One region of the Pseudomonas sp. PGPR40 genome, then DNA from elsewhere that is predicted to be linked to it. Evidence: predicted binding sites of a transcription regulator. Region 1 holds the regulator's gene; each other region holds the start of a gene.
What was found. Region 1 encodes FliA, which starts transcription of late flagellar genes. Its sites were predicted from a motif close to CTAAAGTTTNNNNNNNNNNNGCCGNTAA; they were not measured.

Region 1 (3,130 bases):
TTTTGCGGATCTTTTTCAGCGAGCATTGCTTCACGGTCATGTTCGATACCCGCAAAGCGGTCGACCTGACTGGCCATGAGCACGAGCTTGAGCAGGTTGCTTTCAACTTCGGTGACTAATTGGGTCACGCGCTTGATCACCTGACCGGTGAGGTCCTGGTAATCCTGGGCCAGCAGAATGTCGTTGAGGTTGCTCGACACGACGCGGTTGTCTTCGCTGCTGCGTGTCAGGAAACCGTCAACCCGCCGGGCCAGTTCGCGGAACTCTTCAGCCCCGACTTCGCGACGCATGAACCGTCCCCAATCCGTGCTCAGCGCCTGAGCTTCGTCGCTCAGGCTGTTGATCAGCGGCGTGGCGTTTTCCACCAGGTCCATGGTGCGGTTGGCCGCGGCCTCGGTCAGCTTGACCACATACCCCAGGCGCTCGGTGGCATCCGTGATCTGAGACACTTCCTCGGCTTGCGGCATGTGCGGGTCAATCTGGAAATTGACGATCGCGCTATGCAGCTCGCGGGTGAGCTTGCCCACTTCCTGGTACAGGCCGCGGTCACGGGTCTGGTTGAGCTCATGGATCAGTTGCACAGCGTCGCCGAACCTACCTTTTTCAAGGCTTTCGACCAGTTCGACCGCGTGTTTTTTCAGGGTCGACTCGAAATCGCCCTGTGAAGATTCGTTATGCTCCATAGCTCCCCCGTGACGGACTGGCTTTGCACATCAACCGATGCGTTCGAAGATCTTTTCAATCTTGTCTTTCAACGCCTGAGCCGTGAATGGCTTGACCACATAACCGTTCACACCCGCCTGAGCGGCTTCGATGATTTGCTCACGCTTGGCTTCGGCCGTGACCATCAACACCGGCAGGTGTTTGAGTTTTTCATCGGCACGCACGTGGCGCAGCAGATCAATACCGGTCATGCCGGGCATGTTCCAGTCCGTTACCAGAAAGTCGATGCTCCCGCTGTTGAGAACCGGAATGGCAGTGGTGCCATCGTCCGCCTCGACCGTGTTGGTGAACCCAAGGTCACGCAACAGGTTTTTTATGATCCGCCGCATCGTCGAGAAGTCATCAACGATGAGGATTTTCATATTCTTGTCCAATTCGACCTCCAAGCAGTCTTAAAACGCGCGCAGCACCTGAACGCGCCGTTCAATCAATTCGGCGTAACACTCAACAGTTGCATGGATTACAACGGGCCGTGACTGATGCAGCAAAATGCCGTACCAACCTCGTTCGCAGTGTCCCCACACTGCCTGTCAGCGCGCTCGCCACTCCCCCAAACGCCCCCGCAAACGGGCCGCGCACTGGCTGTGTAACTGGCTGACCCGCGATTCGCTGACCCCCAGGACCTCACCGATTTCCTTGAGATTCAACTCTTCGTCGTAGTACAGCGCCAACACCAGTCGCTCACGCTCCGGCAAATTGGCAATCGCGTCCGCCAGCGCTTTCTGGAAGCGTTCATCTTCCAGATCGCGTGACGGCTCGAGATGAGCACTGGCGCCATCCTCGTGCAGCCCTTCGTGTTCGCCGTCCTGCAACAGATCGTCGAAACTGAATAACCGGCTGCCCAGGGTGTCGTTCAAAATCCCGTAATAATCGTCGAGGCTCAATTGGAGTTCGGCCGCAACCTCATGATCTTTAGCGTCACGACCGGTTTTAGCTTCAATCGAGCGAATTGCGTCGCTGACCATGCGGGTATTGCGGTGAACCGAGCGTGGTGCCCAGTCCCCCTTGCGCACTTCATCGAGCATCGCGCCGCGGATTCGAATGCCCGCGTACGTCTCGAAACTCGCGCCTTTGCTGGCGTCGTATTTGGTGGAAACTTCAAGCAGGCCGATCATCCCGGCCTGGATCAGGTCTTCGACCTGGACACTGGCCGGCAAACGCGCCAGCAGGTGGTAGGCAATGCGTTTGACCAGTGGCGCGTAACGCTCGATCAGCTCGTACTGCGCGTCACGTGCCGACTGCTTGTAGAGGTTGTAACCGCTGGCTGTCATAGAACGGGTCCTGCGGTCTGTTGCACGAGGCGCTCGACGAAAAACTCCAGGTGCCCACGCGGGTTGGCCGGCAGCGGCCAGGTATCGACCTTCTGTGCAATGGCCTTGAACGCCAGGGCGCACTTGGAACGCGGGAAGGCTTCGTAGACGGCACGTTGCTTCTGCACGGCCTTGCGCACGCTTTCGTCGTAAGGCACCGCACCGACGTATTGCAAGGCGACGTCGAGGAAACGATCGGTGACCTTGGTCAACTTGGCGAACAGGTTGCGGCCTTCCTGCGGGCTCTGCGCCATATTGGCCAGGACACGGAAGCGATTCATGCCGTAGTCACGATTCAGCAGTTTGATCAGCGCGTAGGCGTCGGTGATCGAGGTCGGCTCGTCGCACACCACCAGCAGTACTTCTTGCGCTGCGCGGACGAAACTGACCACCGAGTCACCAATGCCCGCAGCGGTGTCGATCACCAATACGTCGAGGTTGTCGCCGATGTCACTGAAAGCCTGGATCAGGCCGGCATGCTGGGCCGGGCTCAGATGAACCATGCTCTGCGTACCGGACGCGGCCGGGACGATGCGAATACCGCCGGGCCCTTGCAACAGCACGTCGCGCAGTTCACAGCGGCCTTCGATCACGTCGGCCAGGGTACGTTTGGGTGTCAGCCCCAGCAGGACGTCGACGTTCGCCAGCCCCAGATCGGCATCCAGCAGCATGACGCGCCGGCCGAGCTCAGCTAGAGCCAGGGACAAGTTCACTGACACGTTAGTCTTCCCGACGCCACCTTTGCCGCCGGTCACCGCGATCACCTGTACGGGATGCATGCTGCCCATGTTATTTCTTTACCTTGTCTTGCATAGACGGAGGCCACATTACTGGCTGCGCGTTCACCAACTGAACAATGCATGGCAGACCATCGATGTAGGTACAAAAACTGTTCATTAATACCTTAGCCAACCTGCTTGGTCGGGCTGTGGTAAATATCAGCGAACATGTCAGCCATGGCTTCTTCGCTGGGTTCTTCCTGCATTTGCACACTCACGGCGCGGCTGACCAGCTGATGACGACGCGGCAGATGCAAATCATCCGGGATCCGCGGGCCATCGGTCAGATACGCCACCGGCAACTCATGACTGATGGCC
Region 2 (3,130 bases), on a different contig from region 1:
AAACCGGGTCGGCCAGCAATGACTTGCCCATGCCCTGCCACTGCGATCCATTACCGGAGAAGATGAACACCGGCCCTTTGGCCTCATCCAGGGCACGACCGCTTTCCAGCACTGTCGACAATGCCGGAACGCCCGGTTCCGTGGCGAAGTCCAGTAGCGCCTGAGCACTGCGCTGTGCATCGCAGCCGAACACCACAACCCTTTGCGGGTGCAACTCGCGGCGGAACATCGACTGGTAAGCCACGTCGTAGAGGTTTGCCGCGTCCGGACTGCTAACGCATTGCGCGACCTGTTCGGACTGGGCCGCCAGGGCTGCGCTGTCTTTGGCCGAGACCATCAGCGGCACTGCCCACGCCGGTTGGCTCGAGGCCTGTGGCGCTTGTGGCGGACTTTCCAGGATGACGTGGGCGTTGGCCCCGCCGAAACCGAAAGAGTTGACCCCGACCACCAGTTTTCCACTGGGTTTGAGCGCCTGGGTTTCGGTGACCACACTCAGGTTGAGGTCGGCGAAAGGAATGTTCGGATTGAGTTTCTTGATGCCGATGGTGGCCGGCACCTTGCGTTCGATCACGCAGTACAACGCCTTCATCAAGCCCGCGACACCCGAGGCTGCCTCAAGGTGCCCGATGTTGCTTTTGATCGAACCGATCAGCAGTGGCTGATCCGCCGGGCGCTGCTGCCCCAGAGCCTCCCCGATAGCCCGGCTCTCGATCGGATCACCGACTGGCGTGCCCGTACCATGAGCCTCCAGGTAGTCAATGTCTGCCGCACTGATGCCGGCACTGTCGTAGGCCTGCTTCATCAGGGCAATCTGCGCATCCGCACTGGGGACGGTCAGACTCGACTTTCGCCCATCGGTATTGGCCGCACTGCCGGCAACCACCGCGAGGATCTGGTTACCGTCCTCGATCGCCTTGGCGTAATCCTTCAGGTAGAAAAGTCCCGCGCCTTCAGAACGGACATAACCGTCGGCAGACTCATCGAACACATGGCATTGCCCCGTGCGCGACAGCATTGAAGCCTTGGAAAAAATCAGGAAGCCGAAAGGATGAAGATGCAGACTGACACCGCCGGTAATCGCCTGGTCGATGTCGCCGTTCTGAATGGCCTGGCAAGCCTGGTGAAAGGCAATCAGGGAAGAAGAGCACGCCGTGTCGATGGCCATGCTCGGACCTTGAAGGTCATAAAAGAAAGACAGGCGGTTGGCCGCGATACTGAAGGTATTACCGGTGGCGGTTGCTGCATCGATCGTCGACATGTCATGCGCCAGGCGATAGCCATAGTCGACACTGGCAATCCCCAGGTAAACACCGCAATCGCTGCCACGCAGGCTCGACGGTTTGACCCCGGCGTTCTCGAACACTTCCCAGCCCAGCTCCAGCAACAGCCGCTGCTGAGGGTCCATGACCGCCGCTTCACGAGGAGAAATATTGAAGAACCCGGCGTCGAACGTGGAAATATCACCCAGGGAACCTGAGGCAAAGGTGTAGGACGTTGCAGGATTAGCCTTGTCCGGGTGCAGAAACTCGTCCTTGGACCAGCGAGAAAAATCCGCTTGGGTGATAAAGCTCTGCCCATCCAGCAGGTGCGGCCAAAAAGTTGCAGAAGTGGAGCCTGGAAAACGGAACGACGTCCCTATGATTGCAACTTTCTTACGCATTGCGACTAACCCTTTTCATCCCCAGCCCCTTTCCAAAGGCTGAACAACAATCCAATCCCATTAATGTAAATGCTGGAAATCCGGCAATACTTTGCGTGCTAAGTAACTTTTCAAACCCTGACCGTAGATAACATCCTACGCAAAATAGCGGCGAATCATACGCGCCGACCCGATTAAGGGGAACCTGAAAAGTTCAACTGCGAGAGGTCTATTTTTTCAATTCACGCTGTGAATTTGATACACACGTCAGGCTCTTGAAAAAAACATTCAACCAAACCGCTACGCCGCCGATAACGCCTGAAAGCCTTGCGGATTGAAAAAGCCATGCGTAACAACCAGCCCATTACACAACGCGAACGGACCTTCCCGGCTCAGCAACGGTTGATTTCCACCACCGATGCCAAGGGCGTGATCACCTACTGCAACGACGCTTTCGTCGAAATCAGCGGGTTTTCTCGTGAGGAGCTGATCCGTGCGCCGCATAACCTGGTTCGTCACCCTGACGTCCCGGCTGCGGTATTCGCGCACATGTGGGGCACTCTGAAACAAGGCTTGCCATGGATGGGCATTGTCAAGAATCGCTGCAAGAACGGTGATCACTATTGGGTTAACGCCTATGTCACACCGGTGTACGACGGCAATCAGGTGATCGGTTACGAGTCGGTGCGGGTCAAACCCACCGCCGAACAGATCCGCCGTGCCGAAGCGCTCTACCAACGCATCAACCAGGGCAAGTCAGCCGTTCCTCAAACGGATAAGTGGCTCCCGGTGCTTCAAGACTGGCTGCCGTTCATTCTGGTCAGCCAACTGAGCTTCATGATCGGCGCCTCGCTCAACTCTCAATGGGGTTTCGCCCTCGCGGCCGGCCTCTCGGTGCCGCTGGGTTTGATGGGCTTGAGCTGGCAACAGCGCGGGATCAAGCGCTTGCTGCGCCTGGCCGAGCAGACCACGTCCGACCCGTTGATCGCGCAGATGTACACCGACAGTCGCGGCGCCCAGGCACGCCTGGAGATGTCGATCCTCAGCCAGGAAGCACGCCTGAAAACCTGCCTGACCCGTCTGCAGGACACCGCCGAGCACCTGACCGAACAAGCGAAACAGTCCGACACCCTGGCCCACAACAGCTCCACCGGCCTGGAACGTCAACGCGTCGAAACCGAGCAAGTGGCGACCGCCGTGAATCAGATGGCTGCCACCACTCAGGAAGTCGCCAGCCATGTGCAGCGCACCGCTGACGCCACTCAAGAAGCCAATCGCCTGACCGGCCGCGGTCGCGACATCGCCGGGGAAACCCGCGAAGCCATCCAGCGCCTGTCGGTTGTAGTCGGTGAAACCGGCCTGACAGTCACGCAGCTGGCCAAGGACAGCGATGAAATCGGCGGTGTAGTTGACGTGATCAAGGGTATCGCCGACCAGACCAACCTGCTGGCCTTGAACGCCGCGATTGAAGCCGCGCGTGCCGGCGAGATG
Region 3 (3,130 bases), on a different contig from region 1:
TGCGCGGTTTTGCCGAACGCTTGCACGGTAATTTCCGAGAACGGCCCGCCGCCCTGATCCGCCACCACGATCATGATCACCCGACCGTTGTTGACCAGGGAACGCAGCAGCAGGTGTTCGCCGCTGAATTGCGAACGCAGACTGGCTGGCAACAGGGCCGAGAATTGTGCGTTGTTGGCTGGCGTCAAACGCATCTGGGCCTGCTGCGCGAGCAGGCGCTGCAGCACGGTACTCTGGCTGACCACCAGGTTCAGGCCGGCCACTTCTTTGGGCAACCCGGCAGTCTGGTGCACACGCAAATTAGCGTGCGTGCGGTCGGCCATCAGGATCATCACCCGCCGCATGCCACACGCCACCAGGGCGTCTCGGGCCGATGTGGTCAAGTGCATGGCATTGGTAAAACGGCTCGGCTCCACCAGCAACTCGGCGCATTGTTTACGCCACTTCGCCAGGTCTTCTGCGGTCGGCGCCGGGGCAGGCAACAAACCAGCGTGAACACGGTTCATGCCCGTCGGCCAGATCAGCGCTTCGGCTGGGTGCCAGAGGTCCGGCATGGCGTGTTGGCGGGCACTGTTGGTGGCCTGTTGGTGCAATTGTTGCTGCACCTCATCCATTGGCATTTGCAGGTAAAGGCTGGTCAGGTACTGCCAGCGTTCACAGTGAGGACTGTTCCACGCCTGTTGTGCCGACAATGCCAGCCCGTTGGCCAGCAGCACGGTATTGGCGGGCTGATTGAGCCAGCGGCGCAGCGTCGGATCGTCATCGAGGCGGTTCTGTTGGCGCAGCGGGTGATCGCTGTCACGCGCGATGCGCAAGACTTTCACCAACTCACGTTGTTCATTGAGCAGCAGCCGATAGCCCTGCTGTACCCAGATCGGCAGACGCCAGGTGTCCACCAGCGTCAGACAGATTTCCAGCAGGCGTACGCCGAACAATTGCTTTTCGACTTTGCGCGCCGATTCACCTTTATGGATGACCCGCAGCTCCCACTCTTCAAGCAACTGCGGATGGGTTAACGCCATAGGCCACAGTGGCGAAAGAAACAGCAGGCTGCCCCAGTGGATATCCTGCCACAACCGCGCCAGGCGACCGGCAAAAAAACCATTGGCCTGTTGGGTGGCGTGCTGGCTGATCAACTGAAGCTGGCGTAGCGCGACAGGGATCTGCGATTGGGGTTCGGCGGGCAGGCGCTCGAGCAATTCTTCGGTGCGCTTCAAACCGAGGCGATTGATCGCCACTTCAAGATTTTCAGCGGGCTCGGTCATGCTGCCATGGGTGTGGCGGTTGGCTTCGCGAATCACGCTCAAGGCCAGGGCCGGGCTGTCCTGCATCAGTTCGACGATGTCGCGCAGCGAACTGCGGCTATCGCGGATGGCTTTGCAGACGCGGTCGTGACTGTCTTGCGGAACCGGCAGGCGCACGCTATCGAGCAGTTTGGCCCAGCCTTCGAGCGTGGCCGGTTTTGGCGTGGGGACGTTCATTTCGTTAGCCATGTCTGGGCGCGATCATCGTCTGCTTTACCTGTGCCTGCGTGGGCCAAATGGCTTTTCACCTTAACGGGCTACAGTCTGGCGCAGTTTTGCCGATAAGGAGAAGAAGAGATTTTTTAACTTCCGAATATGACCTTGAACCCGACTCAGTAAGTGCTCTCCTACCTATGGCTAAAATTATCGGCATCATCGTCGTATTCGCGAGCGTGCTCGGCGGATACGTGCTTTCCCACGGCAAGATTGCCGCCCTCATCCAGCCTTTCGAGGTGATGATTATCGGTGGCGCAGCCCTTGGTGCATTCCTGCAGGCCAACCCCGGTCACATGACAATGCACGTGTTCAAGAAGGCTTTGAGCATGTTCAGTTCGCGTTTCAACCACACGTTCTATCTGGAAGTGCTGGGGCTGATTTACGAGATCCTCAACAAGAGCCGGCGCGAAGGCATGATGGCGATCGAAGGCGACATCGAAGATGCCGCTGCGAGCCCGATCTTCGCCAAGTACCCGTCAGTGCTGAAAGATGAACGCATGACTGCGTACATCTGCGATTACCTGCGCATCATGTCTTCCGGCAACATGGCGCCCCATGAGCTTGAAGGCTTGTTCGACATGGAACTGACCAGCCTCAAGGAAGACCTGGATCACCCCTCCCACGCCGTCAACGGCATCGCCGATGCCATGCCGGGTTTCGGTATCGTCGCGGCGGTATTGGGTATCGTGGTGACCATGGCTTCGCTGGGTGAAAGCGACCAGAAAATGATTGGCCTGCACGTAGGTGCGGCTCTGGTAGGTACCTTCTTCGGTATTCTCGCCGCCTACGGTTTCTTTGGCCCGCTGGCCCATGCCCTGGGCCACGATGCCAAGGAAGAACTGAACGTCTACGAAGCCATCAAGGCCTCGTTGGTCGCTTCAGCTTCCGGCATGCCGCCATCGCTGGCGGTGGAATTCGGTCGCAAGGTTCTGTACCCGGCGCACCGTCCGAGCTTCGCTGAGCTGGAACAAGCGGTTCGCGGTCGCTAAGTCATGGAAAATAACCAGCCGATAATCATCAAGCGCGTCAAAAAGTACGCGGGCGGGCATCACGGGGGCTCCTGGAAAATCGCCTTCGCGGACTTCGCGACGGCGATGATGGCGTTCTTCCTGGTGTTGTGGCTGTTGTCCACGGCAACGCCGGAACAGAAGATCGCCATTGCCGGTTACTTCAAGGACCCGGTCGGTTTTACTGAAAGCGGCACGCCGTACATCATCGATCTGGGTGGCTCACCGACCCTGGCGCCGGAGAGCACCCTCAACCCCGAGGTGAAATCCCAACCGCAGCCGGACAAGGTGACGATCGACTCCGAGCAGGTCGAAGGCATGGCCGAGCAGGTCGAGAAAGAGCGCCTGGAGTTGTTGCTGCAAGAGTTGCAGAACAAGGTTGATGAGAATCCGCAGCTGCAAAAGTTCAAGGATCAGATCCTCTTCGAGATCACCCAGGACGGTTTGCGCATCCAGATCATGGACGCTGAAAACCGACCGATGTTCGACTCCGGCAGTGCGCGTCTGAAGCCGTATTTCGAAGACATCCTGCTGGCCATGGCCGACACCATCAAAGCGGTGCCGAACAAGATCAGCATCAGCGGCCACACCGATGCCAAGCCG

Region 2: the regulator FliA is predicted to act here: its motif matches at 1,927-1,954, upstream of MEB48_RS26260 (methyl-accepting chemotaxis protein).
Region 3: the regulator FliA is predicted to act here: its motif matches at 1,562-1,589, upstream of motA (flagellar motor stator protein MotA).

Annotation. Positions count from the first base shown of each region.
Region 1 is NZ_JAKLSP010000005.1:107,930-111,059, forward strand. Features, by position in the region: gene MEB48_RS06550 (protein phosphatase CheZ) at 1-683, opposite strand, end outside; gene MEB48_RS06555 (chemotaxis response regulator CheY) at 714-1,085, opposite strand; gene fliA (RNA polymerase sigma factor FliA) at 1,254-1,994, opposite strand; gene fleN (flagellar synthesis regulator FleN) at 1,991-2,821, opposite strand; gene flhF (flagellar biosynthesis protein FlhF) at 2,938-3,130, opposite strand, start outside.
Region 2 is NZ_JAKLSP010000039.1:28,603-31,732, forward strand. Features, by position in the region: gene MEB48_RS26255 (type I polyketide synthase) at 1-1,660, opposite strand, end outside; gene MEB48_RS26260 (methyl-accepting chemotaxis protein) at 1,985-3,130, shown strand, end outside.
Region 3 is NZ_JAKLSP010000010.1:116,314-119,443, forward strand. Features, by position in the region: gene MEB48_RS11120 (HDOD domain-containing protein) at 1-1,493, opposite strand, end outside; gene motA (flagellar motor stator protein MotA) at 1,658-2,509, shown strand; gene motB (flagellar motor protein MotB) at 2,513-3,130, shown strand, end outside.